One region of the Pseudomonas sp. MF09150 genome, then DNA from elsewhere that is predicted to be linked to it. Evidence: riboswitches for the same ligand, from Rfam matches in the RefSeq annotation. Region 1 holds a riboswitch; each other region holds the start of a gene.
The links. A riboswitch is a leader RNA that binds a small molecule or an ion and turns the genes downstream of it on or off. The one in region 1 is predicted to bind cobalamin.

Region 1 (5,291 bases):
GCCCTACGGGCGATATAAATGCGCATGCCCCGCGCGATACAGCGACGACTCACTGAAATGATCCGTCGCCAGCACCCGGCCCACCAGAATCAACGCCGTGCGGCGAAAACCCTTGGCCGCCACTTTCTGCTCGATGTCGTTCAGGGTGCCCAGCACCCAGTCCTGATCCGGCCAGGTGGCGCGATGGACCACGGCAATCGGGCAATCGGCGCCGTAGTGGGGCAGCAGTTCGGCGACGATTTTCTGCAGGTGGTTGACCCCCAGGTGAATCGCCATGGTCGCGCCATGCTGGGCCAGGCTGGAGAACTCCTCGCCAGGGGGCATCGCGGTCTTGTCGGCGTAGCGGGTCAGGATCACGCTTTGCGACACGTCCGGCAGGGTCAGCTCCGCCCCGAGCAACGCGGCGCAGGCGGCGGTGGCGGTGACCCCGGGGACGATTTCAAAGGGGATCTGCAATTGGCGCAGGTGGCGGATCTGCTCGCCGATGGCGCCATACAGGCTGGGGTCGCCGGAATGCACCCGGGCCACGTCCTGGCCCTTGGCGTGGGCGTTTTTGATCAGCTCGATGATCTGTTCCAGGTGCAACTCGGCGCTGTTGACCAGCAGTTCGGCGCTATGCCCCGCCAGCACCGCCTCGGGCACCAGGGAGCCGGCGTAGACAATCACCGGGCAGCGATGGATCAGCCGCTGGCCCTTGACGGTGATCAGCTCCGGGTCGCCGGGGCCGGCGCCGATAAAAAAGACGGTCATGGCTGTTTCCTGTGAAAAAAGGGTCAAGGCAAGCTTGTAGATGAAGATTGCTCATGATCAACGCGGGGGATTATCGGGGTTTTAGCCGCAGCAGGCCATGGCCAGGGTCGCCTGGGCGTACTTTTGGCGGCGGATCAGCAGTTTCGCCGGGCTCTGCGCCAGGCGTTCGGCCAGGGCCAGGGCGGCGCTTTCGGCCACGCCATAGCAGCCGGTGCGTTCGTAGGCGATTTCCGAGCGGTGGCTCAGTTGCAGCGCATAGGGCGTGAGCTGCGAGCTGCTGAAACAGGTCAGGGGCAGGGCTAACTGCTCGGCCAGTTGCAGCAGGCCGGGCTCTTCGCGTTTCAGGTCGATACTGGCCAGGCCCCGGACTTGATCCAGCCCGAAGCCATGGGTCTCCAGGACCTGGTCGAGCAATGCGCGCAGCGTGTCCACCGGGCAACCGCGCTGGCAACCCAGGCCGACCACCAGGGCCGGCGCTGCGTGCCGTTCACTCATGCCGCGTAGTGACCCGCGCTTTTACGCCGGAACAACCAGGCGCTGATCACGCCCAGGGCCAGCCAGAACGCGGCATTGGTCAGTTGCGAGGCGATTTTGAACTGCGCTTCCAGGGCCTCCGGAGCCAGCATCGAATGCACTTCCGGCTGTGGCGCGCCAATGATGTGCGGCACGGCAATGATGGCGACACCCAGCACTTTCAGCAGCCAGTGCTGGGCAAACACGATCAGCGCGATACCGACGGCGGTCGAGGCCGCGGTGCCGACCCACCAGATCTGCCGTTGTGCCAGGTCCGCAGCGGCGGTGCCCGGCAGCTCGGGCGGCAGGCCCATGGTTGGCGCCAGGCAGAAGGTGGCGTAACCGGCCAGGCCCCACAGCAGCCCCTGGGACGTGCGATTCGGCGCGCGCAGGGTGTACAGGCCGGCGAGCATCAGGGCGAAGCCGACGGCCACCACCAGGTTACCGCCAGTGGTCGACAGCACGCGCTGCCAGCCATCTTCCGGCTCCCAGGCTTCGGCATCGTGGGTGTGGCCGGCCATGGCGCCTTCGGCGTGTTCATGGACTTCAGTGGCCGGGGCCTTTTCGTAGGTTTCGGCCTGCAAAATCAGCGGGGCGACCCAGAAGCTTTGCAGCAGGGTCAGCAACAGGGCGGCCAGCAGCCCGGTGAAACCTGCGGTTTGCGCAATACGCTTGATCATGTCAGCAGGTCTCAATGGCACGGGAAGGCGGAGCTGTGACGGGTATCGTGGGCAGCGTTGTGCACTGCTTCGATATGGGAGAACCCGGCGAAATACACCAGGCACGCGCCGAGGATCGAGGCACCGATGGCGGCGACCAGGCGTTGGCTCAGGGTGGAGGTGCTGCTGGCGGATTGACTGGTGCTGCTGATGATCGACATGGCGCATCCCTCTGGTTATCAGCGGGTGGATCGAACGCAGCAAAACCCCGCGCGACGGGCGCACAAGGAATTAACAGCGCCCGCCCACCGCGGGTTTGTTATGTGTCTATTGCGGGCCGGTCTCCGGGCTCGCGAAGGGCGGGGCTTGCGCCTGGCCTGCAAGAATCGCCTTCCCATGCCGGATGACCGGCGCAGTGGATCTGATTCTTCGCTCGCTTACCGTTGCGGGGGCAGCACCGGACTGGTCAAGGCCTTGAGTAAGGCACGTGACGCACCGGTTTCCCGTTTCACCCTATGAAGGGCACCCGTAACAAGGTGTGTAGGAGAGCATGGGCGGGGGAGGGCCGTCAATTGCCACTCTTTCGCAATGGCGCCGGGACCGGGCAATGAATTTTCCCCGCGCCGGCACCGAGGCTGGCCGACAATGCGCATTGACCGGCCCCTGCGCTCTGCGTAGCCTTGCGCACTCGAGGTTCTTCGGCGCAGTCGGCCGAAGCTAAGAAGGGAACGCGGTCCAAGCCGCGGCTGCCCCCGCAACTGTAAAGGGTCATGGTTGATGCACAGCCACTGCACGCGCTTCAAGGCGTTGGCGGGAAGGCGCGTCAATCGTCGGTTACCACCGGCACACCCTCAGCCAGGAGACCTGCCTCGTGACGAATTCTCACTACAACCGGGCGGGGTGATCCGGTGGCGAACTCTTCCGCGCAGCCATTGCCGCGGTTTTCGTCCCGTATGCCCGCCACCTTGCCAAAGGGCATCCGATGAAAACACTGGCCAAACTTCCCGTCACCATCGTCACCGGCTTCCTTGGCTCGGGCAAAACCACCTTGCTGCGGCACATGCTCGACAACGCCCAGGGGCGCCGGATCGCAGTGATCGTCAACGAATTTGGCGAACTGGGCATCGACGGTGAAATCCTCAAGCAATGCTCCATCGGCTGCACTGAAGAAGAAGCCAGCGGCCGGGTCTACGAGCTGGCCAACGGCTGCCTGTGCTGCACCGTGCAGGAAGAATTCTTCCCGGTGATGCGCGAATTGGTAGCCCGGCGCGGCGACCTTGACCACATCCTGATCGAAACCTCGGGCCTGGCTCTGCCAAAACCCCTGGTCCAGGCCTTCCAGTGGCCGGAAATCCGCAGCGCCTGCACCGTCGACGCGGTAATCACCGTGGTCGACAGCCCGGCCGTGGCCGCCGGCACCTTCGCCGCCTTCCCGGACCAGGTCGATGCCCAGCGCAAGCTTGACCCCAACCTGGACCACGAATCGCCGCTGCACGAGCTGTTCGCCGACCAACTGGCCAGCGCCGACCTGGTGATTCTCAACAAGGCTGACCTGATCAGCGCCGAAGACCTGGCAAAAGTACGCCTGGAAGTGGCTGAAGAACTGCCGCCAGCGGTCAAGGTCATCGAAGCCAGCAGCGGTCGCCTGCCGCTGGACGTGTTGCTGGGCCTGGGTGCTGGCTCCGAAGAACACATCGACAGCCGTCACAGCCACCACGACCATCACCATGACGGCGACGATGCCGATCATGACGACCACGATCACGACGCTTTCGATTCGATCTCCATCGAACTGCCGCAAGCCGAGGAAAGCCTGCTGCTCGATGCCCTGACCCAACTGGTGGTCAAGCACGGGATCCTGCGGGTCAAGGGGTTTGCCGCCATCCCCAACAAGCCGATGCGCTTGCTGATCCAGGGCGTGGGCACCCGTTTCGACAAGCACTTCGACCGCCAGTGGGGCGCCGACGAGGCCCGGACCACGCGCCTGGTGCTGATCGGCCAAGAGCTGGACGCCGAGCAACTCGAAGCGCAACTGCGCGCCGCCCTCAGCGTTTAACCCATGCACCTGCTCAGGACCCAGCCCGGCGGTTTCGTGTCGGATGACAACATTGCCGACCTTGGACAAACCCCCGCCGAGCTGGTGATCCTGTGCAGCGGCGACTCCAGCCTGGCGCTGCTGGCGGAAGCGGCCCAGCAGTTGCCGGACGACTTCCCGAGCTTTCGCCTGGCCAACCCGATGCAGGTGCAGAACCACGCCTCGGTCGACCTGTATGTCGACCAGGTGCTGCGTCACGCCAAGGTGATCCTGATTTCCCTGCACGGCGGCATCGGCTACTGGCGCTACGGCGTCGAACGCCTGGTGCAACTGGCCGAGCGCGGGGTGCAGCTGATTCTGGTGCCGGGGGATGACCGCCCGGACCCGGAGCTCAGCGACCTGAGCACGGTGCCGGCCGCCGCGCGCGATCGGCTGTGGCACTTCTTGCGCCAGGGCGGGCGCGACAACGCCCTGAATCTGTACCGTTGCCTGGCCGCCAGCCTGCTGGGCCGCGACTATGCCTGGGCCGAGCCGCAGACCCTGCCGCGCACGGCGATTTACCACCCCCATAAAAGCGCCGCGACCCTGAGCGATTGGCAGGCCGACTGGCACGCCGGACAGCCGGTGGCGGCGGTGCTGTTTTACCGCTCCCATCTGCAGGCGGCCAATACCGGGTTTATCGATGTGTTTTGCCAGCGTTTGCAGGCGGCCGGGCTCAACCCGTTGCCGATTGCCCTGGCCAGTCTCAAGGAGCCCGGCTGCCTGACGGTGGTCGAAGACTTGCTGGATGAAGTCGAGGCCGGGGTGATTCTGAACACCACCGGCTTTGCCCAGTCCAGCCCCGAGGCCCCGCATCTGCGGCCATTTCGGCGCAATATCCCGGTGATCCAGGCCATCTGCGCCCAGGACAACGAACCCGGCTGGCGCGCCAGCGAACAAGGCCTGGGCCCGCGCGACCTGGCGATGCACATCGCTTTGCCCGAGCTGGACGGGCGCATCATCAGCCGGCCCATCAGCTTCAAGGACCTGGCCTGGCGCAGCGAGCGCAGCCAGTCGGACGTGGTCTGCTACCGGGCCCAGCCCGAGCGCATGGATTTCGTCGCCGAACTGGCGCGGCGCTGGATCGAATTGGCCCGGGTGCCCAACGGGCAAAAGCGCATCGCGCTGATCCTGGCCAACTACCCGACCCGCGACGGGCGCATCGGCAATGGTGTCGGCCTGGATACTCCGGCGGCGGCGCTGAATATCCTGCGCGCCTTGCAGGCCGAGGGCTACCCGCTGAGCACCGAGCTACCGGCCAGCGGCACGGCGTTGATCCAGCAATTGCTCGGTGG
Region 2 (5,291 bases), 250 kb from region 1:
CGGCCGCTTCGGCCATCAGGTCGGCCTTGGAAGCGAAGTGTTTGTAGAACCCGCCATGGGTGAAGCCGGCGGCGGCCATCAGGTCCGCCACGCTCACGCCGTCATACCCCCGTTCCCGAAACAGCACCGACGCCGTCTCGACGATGTGCGCCCGGTTAGCCTGTGCCTGCGCCTTGGTGACCCTCATAGCTGGATGCCTCGTTGCTCGTCAGGCGCACACTATACATTGATGTCGATCATCATCAAAACCATTGACGATTAAGATTATGATCATCATCATAAAGTCCGGCGCGGCATTTCGCGCCTTACGGCTTGCCCCCCTTTTTGATCCAGAGAGCATTTCCATGACCACTCTTTCGACTGTTCTGATTACTGGCGCGTCCTCCGGCATCGGCGCCACCTACGCCGAGCGTTTTGCCCGTCGCGGCCACGACCTGGTGCTGGTGGCCCGCGACCAGGCGCGCCTGGAAACCCTCGCCAGCCGCCTGCGGCGCGAACACGGGATCGCCGTCGATGTGTTGCAGGCCGACCTGACCCAGACCAGCGACCTGATCAAGGTCGAGGCGCGCCTGCGCGATGACCGCAAAATCGGCATTCTGATCAACAACGCCGGGGCCGCGCAGTCCGGCAGTTTTATCGACCAGACCCCGGACGCGGTGGCGCAGATCGTGACCCTGAACACCACCGCCCTGGTGCGGCTGGCCAGCGCGATCGCCCCGCGCCTGGCAGAGGCCGGTGACGGCGCCATCGTCAATATTGGCTCGGTGGTCGGCCTGGCGCCGGAACTGGGGATGACGGTCTACGGCGCGACCAAGGCCTTCGTGCTGTTCCTGTCCCAGGGGCTGACCCTGGAACTGGCCCCCAAGGGGGTCTATATCCAGGCCGTGTTGCCTGCCGCCACGCGCACCGAGATCTGGGAACGCTCCGGCATCGATATCAACACCCTGCCCGAGGTCATGGACGTCGATGAACTGGTGGATGCGGCCCTGGTCGGCTTCGATCGCCGCGAACCGGTGACCATCCCGCCACTGCATGAAGTGTCGCGCTGGGACAACCTGCAGGCCGCGCGCCAGGTGCTGCTGACCGACATCCGCCAGAGCCGCGCCGCCGAGCGCTATCGCAGCGCGTCCTGAGCCCGCGCCCACCTGAGCATGCCCGACCATCCGCTGACGCCGATCCGCGCGCCAGCGTCGGGCATTGCTCACTGGAGAGACTGTGTATGCAAGCATTTTTTATCGAGCGTTACGGCCAGGACACCGGGCGGCTGGGCCAGGTGCCCGAGCCGCAGGTGCAAGCCCACGAGGTCCTGGTCCAGGTGCATGCCAGCAGCGTCAACCTGCTGGATGCCAAGATCGCCAAAGGCGAATTCAAATTGATCCTGCCGTACCACCTGCCCCTGGTTTTGGGCAATGACCTTGCCGGCGTGGTGCTGCGGGTGGGCACTGAGGTCCGGCGCTTCAAGCCGGGGGACGAGGTCTACGGGCGCCCTCCCCAGGCACGTATCGGCACCTTCGCCGAGCGGATTGCCGTGGCCGAGGAGGCCCTGGCGCTGAAGCCGTCCAACCTCGACATGGAGCACGCCGCATCCGTTCCCCTGGTCGGCCTGACGGCCTGGCAGGTGCTGGTGGAAACCGCCCAGCTCAAGCCGGGGCAAAAGGTACTGATCCACGCCGGCTCCGGCGGTGTGGGGACCTTCGCCATCCAGCTCGCCAAGCACCTGGGGGCCTTCGTCGCGACGACCACCAGCAGCGCCAATGTCGAGTGGGTGAAGGCCCTGGGGGCGGACCTGGTCATCGACTACACGCGCCAATCCTTCGACAGCCTGTTGCACGGCTACGACCTGGTGCTCAACAGCCTGGACAGCGCGACCCTGGCGCGTTCGCTCAAGGTGCTCAAGCCCGGCGGCCTGCTGGTGTCGATTTCCGGCCCGCCCACCGCCGACTTTGCCCGGGAGCAGCGTCTGTCCTGGGGGCTGAAGCAGGTCATGGGCCTGCTCAGTCATGGCATCCGCCGCAAGGCACGCCAGGCGGGTGTGCACTACCGTTTCGTGTTCATGCGCGCCAGCGGCGAACAACTGGGTGAACTGAGCCGACTGATCGAGGCCGGTGCGATCCAGCCGGTGATCGATCGCAGCTACCCGCTGGCCTCCACCGCCGAGGCCCTGAAGTACGTCACACAGGGGCGCGCCAAAGGCAAGGTGGTCATCAAGCTCTGAAGCTGCAAGCCACAAGCTTGCGGCTTAGGCGCTTGACGCTGCCGTCCCTCAATGGTCAGATGCGCGCCAGTTTCAGGTGTCCGCAGCCGTCGTGCTGCGGGTGAAACGGGAAGCCGGTAGGCCCTTTGGGCGAGTCCGGCGCTGCCCCCGCAACGGTATGCGAGCGAAACATTCACACATCCACTGTGCCTGGGCATGGGAAGGCGAATGTTTCATGCCCCTCGCGAGCCCGGAGACCGGCCTGATCCCAACATGGCAATCCGCGGTGGGCGGGTGCAGGCCTTGGCGTGCGCATGCTGTCTCCTGCCCGCCACTTTCTGCTTCAGCTCCCGCGGGTGGCCCGACCTGGCTCAACCCGGCGCTTTCCGATGACGCTTTGCACCTCGCCTCGCCCTGCTCCCTTTGTCTGGCCCGACCACGAAGCGGCGTTTTATGCCGAGCATCTGGCCGCCTCCAACTATGTCGAACGTGTCGGTGGCTGCCTGCTGCAACTGCTCGGCCCGCAGCGACAACTGCTGGATATCGGCGCCGGTTCGGGGATCCTTGGGCGGCATCTGCTGGCCCCAAGTGGCCAGTGGACCGTGGTCGAGCCCAACGCCTATATGGGTCGCTGCATCGAGCGCCTGGCGGCCCGTGAACCGGCCGTGAGCCTGAGCTTGCACCCGGGCCTCTGGCAAGACATCGGCGACCTGGGCCTGGCGCCGACACAGACCGTGCTCTGCGCCAACATCCCGGTCAGCGACGGCCAGGCCCAGGCCTTTCTCGAGCGGGTGCGGCCCCTGGCCAGCGGCACCCTGGTGTGGAACCTGCCGGCCCAGGAGGGCCCGCGCACCTATTGCCTCTCGGGGTTCCTGCCGCCTCAACTGCACCGCAGCGACATGACCCCGGGCTATCAACTGACCCTGGCCGAGCTGCCGGCCAGCGCCCGGCCCGACGAGATTCACTTCACCGAATGGGCGTTCAGCACGTTGTTCGCCACCCCCGAAGCAGCCCTGATGCATTTCAGGGAGAAGCTCGGCGCCCTCGATGGCGCGGCGCTGGGGCTGCTTGAACGGCATTTGCAGGATCACCTGCAACCGGCCCCGGGGGGCTGGCTGGCCAGCGCCCCGAAACGCGCCGCCAGCTTGCTCTGGCACGCGTGAACTCTCCCATAAGAACCTGCCTGCGGACCTCCCCCATGCCTAGCCTGCGCCACACCTTCGCCCTGCCCCTGCTGCTGAGCACCAGCCTCGCCACCCAGGCCGCCGACAAAACGTCGGTGCTGCAGATGGACACGACCCTGGTCAGCGCACCCCGGGCCGGCGAATCGCTCAAGGACGCCACCAGCACCGTGCAGGTGATCGACAGCGAGCAGATCGAACGCTCCTCGGCGCGCAACCTGACCGACCTGCTGGCGGAAAACGCGGTGGGCTTTTTCAGTGAATGGACCCCGGGCCAGACCTCGATCAACATCCGTGGCGGCAATACCGATGGCCAGGGCCGGGACTTTCGCAGCCAGGTAACGGTGCTGGTCAACGGGCGCCGGGCCGGCACGGCGAATATTTCCAAGCTGTCGCCGGCCCAGGTCGCGCGCATTGAAGTGATCCGTGGCCCGGCCTCGGTGATCTATGGCAGCCAGGCCATCGGTGGCGTGATCAACATCATCACCCGCAATGGCCGCAACACCGAAGGCGGTGGCGCGACCCTGCAGGGCGGCTCCTGGGGCCTGGCCCAGGGCAGCCTGTTCCAGAGCGGCGTGTCCGGGCCGCTGGATTACTACCTGGGTCTGGACAGCGGCCGGCGCGGTGACTATCAGAGCCGGGACGGCACCCAGGAAAACACCTCGTGGAAGCGTCGGGGCGGGTTGTTGGCCCTGGGCTATGACCTGTCCGATGACCAGCGCCTGGACCTGACTCTGCGCTCGGACGGTATCTACGACGCGGGCTTTCGCGGTTCGCAATGGGACTACAACAACTACGACAACCGCTATAACCAGTCCCTGGAAGCCAACTGGACCGCCAAGCCGACCAACTGGCTGAACTGGGCGGCCCAGGTCTACGCCCTGCGCGATGTCGACGACCTGCACTGGGGTTCGGAGCGCCAGGGCAACGGCAGCCCCGGGTTCAGCAAGGACCATATCGAGCGCCGCCTGGACGCCTATGGCCTGAAGCTGACGCCGCAGTTCCTGCTGGGCCCCGGCACCGACCTGCTGCTGGGCCTGGACCTGGAAAAAAGCACACTGCGCAATGATCGTTTCCGCGTGGCCATGAACGGCTCCACCAGCAGCCAGGTGGCACCCTACGACATCAACTCCGATGACCTCAGCGCGGCGCTGTACGCCGAGCTGATCCAGCGCCTGATGGACGACCGCCTGACCCTGCGCGCCGGTTCGCGCTACAGCTATGGCCGCTCGAGCACGGTCAAGACCGACTACATGCCGACCCTCGAAGAACAGACCCGCAGCTTCGATGAGGTCACCTACAGCCTCGGCGCAGCCTTCGAGGCCATGCCCGGGGTCAAGCTGCGGGCCGGGGTTTCCACCGGTTTCCGCGCACCGCTGGCAGGCGAGCTGGCGGCCGACTTCACCACCACCAGCGGCAGCCAGACCCTGGGCAATGCCGACCTCAAGCCCGAGACCAGCCTGCAATACGAAACCGGCATCACCCTGACCAGCCGCCACCAGTTTTTCGACCTGGCGCTGTTCCAGAACCGGATCCAGGACCGCATCACCAGCCGCCCCCTGGGCGGCAATGTCAGCCAGTACGTGAACGGCGACGGCGACGCGGTGATCCGTGGCCTTGAAGCGCAATGGCAATACGACCTGGCCCGCGCATTGGCCCTGGGTGACGAGCGCATCCTGCGCCTCAACAGCAACGCCAACTGGAACTTCGACATGGACGACAAGGGCGCCGCCAGCACCCTGACCGGCCCGCACCGCGACCAGATCCAGCGCATGTACCAATACCAGGCCAGCCTTGGCCTGACCTACGGCCGCGAGCGTGACTGGGACCTGGGGCTGAACGGGATCCTGCGCGGCCCGGTGTACTACCGCACCGAAGAGCGGCTGCTGAACCCGGATGCCAACTACGTGTACCGC
Region 3 (5,291 bases), 430 kb from region 1:
CCGCTCGGTGCTCGGGGCCATGGCTTACGAAAGCGGTGGGCTGTTGATCGATGACGGCTGGCTGCGACTGCTGGGGTCGGGCCATCCACAGCTGCCACGCAACCTGCGGGACTGGAACCAGGACCGCATTCAGGGGGCGATGCTGGTCGCCGACGATGCCGTGGGCGGCTTCTTCGCCATCAACGGCGGCAGCCTCGGCGACGATACCGGGGCCCTGTACTACTGGGCCCCGGACACCCTGCGCTGGGAAGCCCTGGAAATCGGTTACTCGGACTTCGTCGAATGGGCCCTGAGCGAACGCCTCGGGCAGTTCTACCAGGACCTGCGCTGGGACGGCTGGCAGCGTGAACTGCCGCAGCTTGGGGCAGACCAGTGCATGAGCTTCTACCCGTTCCTGTGGACCGCCGAAGGCAGCATCAACAGCAGCAGTCGGCGCGCCGTGCCGCTGGAAGAACACTACCGGCTGAACCTGGAACTGGCGCAAAAGCTCGACGCTCCGGCCTGAGATCCAGCGTCAGCCACCGGGGCTCAGCGGGGAATCACGATGTAGTCGTTGCGCTGGACCACCCCGCGATGCTCGCCCTCCACCAGGTGGATATAGCGCCCGTCCACGGCGTCGATCGGCAGGCAATCGTCTACGTCCATCAGCGCGTCGGTATGGGCCTTGCTCCAGTGGCTGAGCATCTGCCGCTTGCCCTTGGCCTTGGCTTCAGCCTTGTCATGGGCCACCACCAGCAGGTAGTGGTGGGCCTCGCCGAAGGCCTGGGCCTCATAGCCGCCGAGGTTGATGAAATACAGGCGCGGGGCCCCGGGCAGAGGCGCCAGCGGGCTCAACTGCACCTTCCACCCTTCCACGCCATCGACCTGCATCCACGAATCGACATGCAGCCCCGCCGGGCTGCCAAACCAGCCTTCGCGCAGTTGCGGGTAGGCCGCTTCCAGGCTGTCGGCGATGGCGAACACCACGTCGTGGACCTCAATCTTGGCCCTGGGGTGTTTGCCCCCCAGCATCACTACAAAAAGCATTCTGTTCCTTGGTTACCTGCCGCCGGCGGCAGCGATTTCAGGGTGATGGTCCCGGTCGGGGCTCATCAGGCAAGCGCCATATTCTTCACCATGTTGCGTCTGATTGCTGAGGTTTTACTGCGCCCGGGACACTCCCGCGCGGCTTGCAGCACATTGCAGCTAAAGGCCAATCGCCAGCAGCCGATAGCCACACAGGCCATGCCATTCGCTGGCAAGGATTGCGGCGTGGGGCACGACGGCCCCGCCATTGGACAACCAGGAGATGGTCTTGAAGCACACATTCAACGCGCTCGCGCTGGCGGCGGCGCTGGTCTCGCCGACGCTGCTGGCGGCCCCGGGCTTTACCGTGCATGACGTTGCACTCGGCATGCCCTATGACGAAGTCAATCTGCTGCTTCAGGAAACCTGCCCCCGGGGCTGCATGACCTACACCGGCTCCGGCCCGGCGGGCATCCATTCGCTGACGGTGTTCCTGCGCTACCAGACCATCTACTTCAGCAACACCCGGCGCACCGAGGTCAACCGCGACAAGCCCTATGAATCGGCGACCTACACCTTCGGCCCCGATCACAGGGTCATTGCCCTGGAAGCCGAGGTAAAAGGCTCGCTCACCGCCGGCAAAAAGCTCGCCGACGAGGCCCTGGCCCGTTATTCAGGCCCGTTGCAGGCGTTCACCCAGACCAACAAGGTCGCGGTACATGCCCAGGCATCGCTGGATCACCTGTCCTACCTGTATGCGCCGAATATGACCGGCAAGCAGTTCGAGCTGAGCGTGATCGAGCCTGCGCCCTCGCGCATGGCGGTGACCCGGGTCAATTACTGGGACTTCGACGCCGTGCGCGCCCTCGAAGCCGCCAAGCCCGCCGACTTCATGACCGTGCGCGGCCCTGCCGGCCTGGGCCTGGTGCCCCGCGAAGCCAACGCCGCGGAAGCGGCCAAGGCCCGTCGTTACCCGGCACTGGAGATCGGCACCCAGACCCAGGCCGTCAACGGCAACGACAAGGTGCAGGTGATTGCCGAACAGCATGACGGCAATAAAAACCCGCCCAGCCAATTGCTGGTCAACGGTGCCCTGATCCAGAAGTCGGCCCTGCTCAGCGACGGCATGTCGTTCGAAGCTGTGCAGCACCTGGGGGATGGGCTGTTTCTGGTGAGTGCCGCGTGGGCCGGCAATGGCTGCAGTGCCCAAGAGCAAATATTGCTCAAAGTGGTCAACGGCAAGGGGCATCTGTCCGAACCCTTTGGCCGCTGCGAACCGCAGATCACCCAGCATGCCGGCACCACCTACTTCAACTTCGCCGAAACCGAATACGAGCCGCAGCAGACCCTGGCCACCCCCTGAAGCATCCCCCGCCTATCGCGTAGCCGCTGCCGAGGACCGGCGGCGGCACAGACTGTTTTCCCCTGTAGCAGCTTTGCGCATTGACGAAGAAATTCATCAATGGTCATATGCGCGCCAGTTTCAGGTGTCCCATGCCGCCGTGCATGGGATTAAACGGGAAGCCGGTGCGTCACTTCGGTGATCAGTCCGGCGCTGCCCCCGCAACGGTAAGCGAGCGAAGCATTCGACAGACCACTGTGCTCCGGCATGGGAAGGTGAATGCTTCATGACCCTCGCGAGCCCGGAGACCGGCCTGCAACTTCGTTTGGCAACCCCGCGGTGGGCGGGCGCAGTCCGGTTTGCGTGGGCGCGTGCGCCTGCGATTCCTTATGCGTTGTTCCCTCCGGGTTTCATTCTTTCCTGACTCAGTTGGAATAGCATGTCCCGCAATCCCCTGCTCCAAAGCCTCGCAAGCCGATCCCTGCCGATCACCTTTGTCCCCTGCATGGCCTTTTCATCCCTGACCTTTGCCGAAACCGACCACCGTGCGCTCGCCTTGCCGGCGACCCTGGTCAGCGAAGTCGCCAAGGGCGATGACACTTCCCTCAGCACACCGCTGCCCGCCGGCTCACGGCTCAACCTGAGCGCCCTGGAAAACCCCGCCAGCACCAGCAGCATCGGCCAGGACGCCATCGACAACCGCAATAACCTCACGGTGCAGGACGCGGTGACCCGCTCCCCGGGCATCACCAGCATCGCCGCCCCGGGCAACGGCAACACCGCGTTGGCGGCGCGGGGCTTTACCGGGCACAGCTCGGTCATGACCCTGTTCGACGGTGCCCGCCTGTACACCGGTGCCGGCAGCCTGACGTTTCCGGTCGACCCGTGGATGGTTGAACGCATCGACGTGATCCGTGGCCCGGCCTCGGTGCTCTATGGCGAAGGCGCCACCGGGGCGGTGGTCAATGTGATCTCGAAGAAGCCCTTCGAAGGTGAAGTGCGCAACCGCCTGCGCCTGGGTTATGGCTCCAACGACCGCCAGCAGCTGGGCCTGGACAGCGGCGGCTCCCTCAGCGACACCCTGAGCTATCGCCTGACCCTGAACCAGCAGCAAAGCAACGGCTGGGTCGACCACGGCGACTCGCGCAGCCTGGCCCTCAGTGCGGCCCTGCGCTGGCAGGCCAACGATGACCTGAGCTTCACCTTCGCCCATGAGCGTGGCGACAGCGAACCGAGCAGTTACTTCGGCACGCCCCTGCTCGACGGGCACTACCGCGACAGCCTGCGCGACAAGAACTACAACCTGCGCAACGCCGTGCAGCGATACAACGACGAATGGACCCGACTCAATACCGACTGGAACCTGAGCGACAGCCTCAGCGCCAGCAACCAGCTGTATTACATCAAGAGCCGACGCCATTGGCGCAACGCCGAAACCTACAGCTGGGACAGCCCCCGCCAGCAACTGCTGCGCAACAGCTACCTGGAGATCAAGCACGACCAGGAGCAGATGGGCGACCGTCAGAGCTTCACCTTCAACCATTCGCTGTTCGGCCTGGACAGCCGCACGGTGGTCGGTACCGAGTACAACAAAATCAGGTTCGCCGTGGGCAACAACTCGCCCTATACCGATGTCGGCGGCGACTACATCGACCCTTGGCAGCCGGCAGCGGGTTACTTCCAGAGTCGCTCGGCATTTTCGCCCCAGACCGCCAGCAGCACCCACACCTTTGCCCTGTTTGCCGAGAACCGCTTGCAGCTGTCCGAGCGCTGGTCCCTGGTGACCGGCGTGCGCCGCGACCAGAACCACATCGAGCGCGACGACCAGCGTGCCGGCAGCCGCAGCGACCGCAGCCTCACGGGCGGCAACTGGCGCGCCGGGCTGGTGTTCGCGGTCACCGACCAACTGTCGCTGTACGGCCAGTACTCGACCAGCGAGGACGGGGTCAACAACCTCATCAGCCTGAACCCGAGCCAGCAGCAGATGGACCTGACCGAGGCCCGGCAGACCGAGTTCGGCCTCAAGCAACAGTTCTGGGACGGGCGCGGTGAATGGACCCTGGCGGCCTACCATATCGTCAAGAAAAAACTGCTCAGCAGCGACCCAATCACGCGCCTGGCGCAACAGGTCGGCCAGCAGTCCGCCGACGGCCTGGAGGCATCCCTGGAGCTGGCCCTGGCCCACGACTGGCAGGTCTCGGCCAATGCCGCGCTGGTGCGGGCCGAATACGACGACTTCGATGAAGTGGTGTCGGGCCAGGTGGTCTCGCGCGCCGGCAATCGCCCGAGCAACGTGCCGCGCCGCAGCGCCAACCTGTGGTTGAACAAGGCCCTGAGCCAGGAGCTGACAGCCGGCATGGGCGTGCGTTATGTCGACGCGCGTTATGCCAATACGGCCAACACCACCCAGGTTCCGGGCTACACGGTGCTCGACGCCAACCTCGGCTGGCAACTGCAACGGGATGTGCGCCTGGGCCTGCAGCTCAACAACCTGCTCGACCGGCGCTACGCCGTGGCCCAGCAGAATAATGGCCAGCAATGGCTGATGGGTGAGCCGCGCTCGTTTTTCGTCACCGCCGACTACAGCTTCTAAGTGCCGGTCACGCTGTAGCGGGCAACCCTCGGGCACGTTTAACGCCGCCCGAGCCAGGCACCGGGGACCCCGCAGGTTCCCGGCGCTGGCTGCTGGAAGAGCAGCAGACCATCAGCAACCGGCTGTTGCGCCTGGTGCATCCCCACGCCTCATCTCCCCGCGACGCCAGCCTGGCGGCCAGCAAGCGGGCTGGCATGCTTTCTGCGTTAACGCCATTGCGCCCGACTTCGGGCCCTGCCGTTCCAACCCAGAGGCCTTGCATGAATCACTCTTTCGCCCGACTCGGCATCAGCGCCGGATTGCTTTTCTCCTCCCTGCTCCACAACACCGCCAGCGCCGCTGTGGTGGATG

Region 2: it holds a riboswitch for cobalamin, as region 1 does, so the genes downstream of both, AC19YX_RS22780 (class I SAM-dependent methyltransferase) here and cobW (cobalamin biosynthesis protein CobW) in region 1, are expected to answer to the same signal.
Region 3: it holds a riboswitch for cobalamin, as region 1 does, so the genes downstream of both, AC19YX_RS23525 (TonB-dependent receptor) here and cobW (cobalamin biosynthesis protein CobW) in region 1, are expected to answer to the same signal.

Annotation. Positions count from the first base shown of each region.
Region 1 covers NZ_JCBCUS010000006.1:70,817-76,107, forward strand. Annotated here, with positions in the region: gene cobM (precorrin-4 C(11)-methyltransferase) at 4-750, opposite strand; gene AC19YX_RS21750 (cobalamin biosynthesis protein) at 832-1,245, opposite strand; gene AC19YX_RS21755 (CbtA family protein) at 1,242-1,943, opposite strand; gene AC19YX_RS21760 (CbtB domain-containing protein) at 1,955-2,143, opposite strand; cobalamin riboswitch at 2,241-2,467, opposite strand; cobalamin riboswitch at 2,597-2,808, shown strand; gene cobW (cobalamin biosynthesis protein CobW) at 2,905-3,978, shown strand; gene cobN (cobaltochelatase subunit CobN) at 3,982-5,291, shown strand, end outside.
Region 2 covers NZ_JCBCUS010000006.1:320,500-325,790, reverse strand. Annotated here, with positions in the region: gene AC19YX_RS22795 (TetR/AcrR family transcriptional regulator) at 1-187, opposite strand, end outside; gene AC19YX_RS22790 (SDR family NAD(P)-dependent oxidoreductase) at 345-1,133, shown strand; gene AC19YX_RS22785 (NADP-dependent oxidoreductase) at 1,220-2,215, shown strand; cobalamin riboswitch at 2,273-2,474, shown strand; gene AC19YX_RS22780 (class I SAM-dependent methyltransferase) at 2,584-3,357, shown strand; gene AC19YX_RS22775 (TonB-dependent receptor) at 3,393-5,291, shown strand, end outside.
Region 3 covers NZ_JCBCUS010000006.1:498,125-503,415, reverse strand. Annotated here, with positions in the region: gene AC19YX_RS23540 (DUF2625 domain-containing protein) at 1-505, shown strand, start outside; gene AC19YX_RS23535 (DUF1543 domain-containing protein) at 529-1,026, opposite strand; gene AC19YX_RS23530 (hypothetical protein) at 1,295-2,368, shown strand; cobalamin riboswitch at 2,474-2,678, shown strand; gene AC19YX_RS23525 (TonB-dependent receptor) at 2,787-4,940, shown strand; gene AC19YX_RS23520 (amidohydrolase) at 5,201-5,291, shown strand, end outside.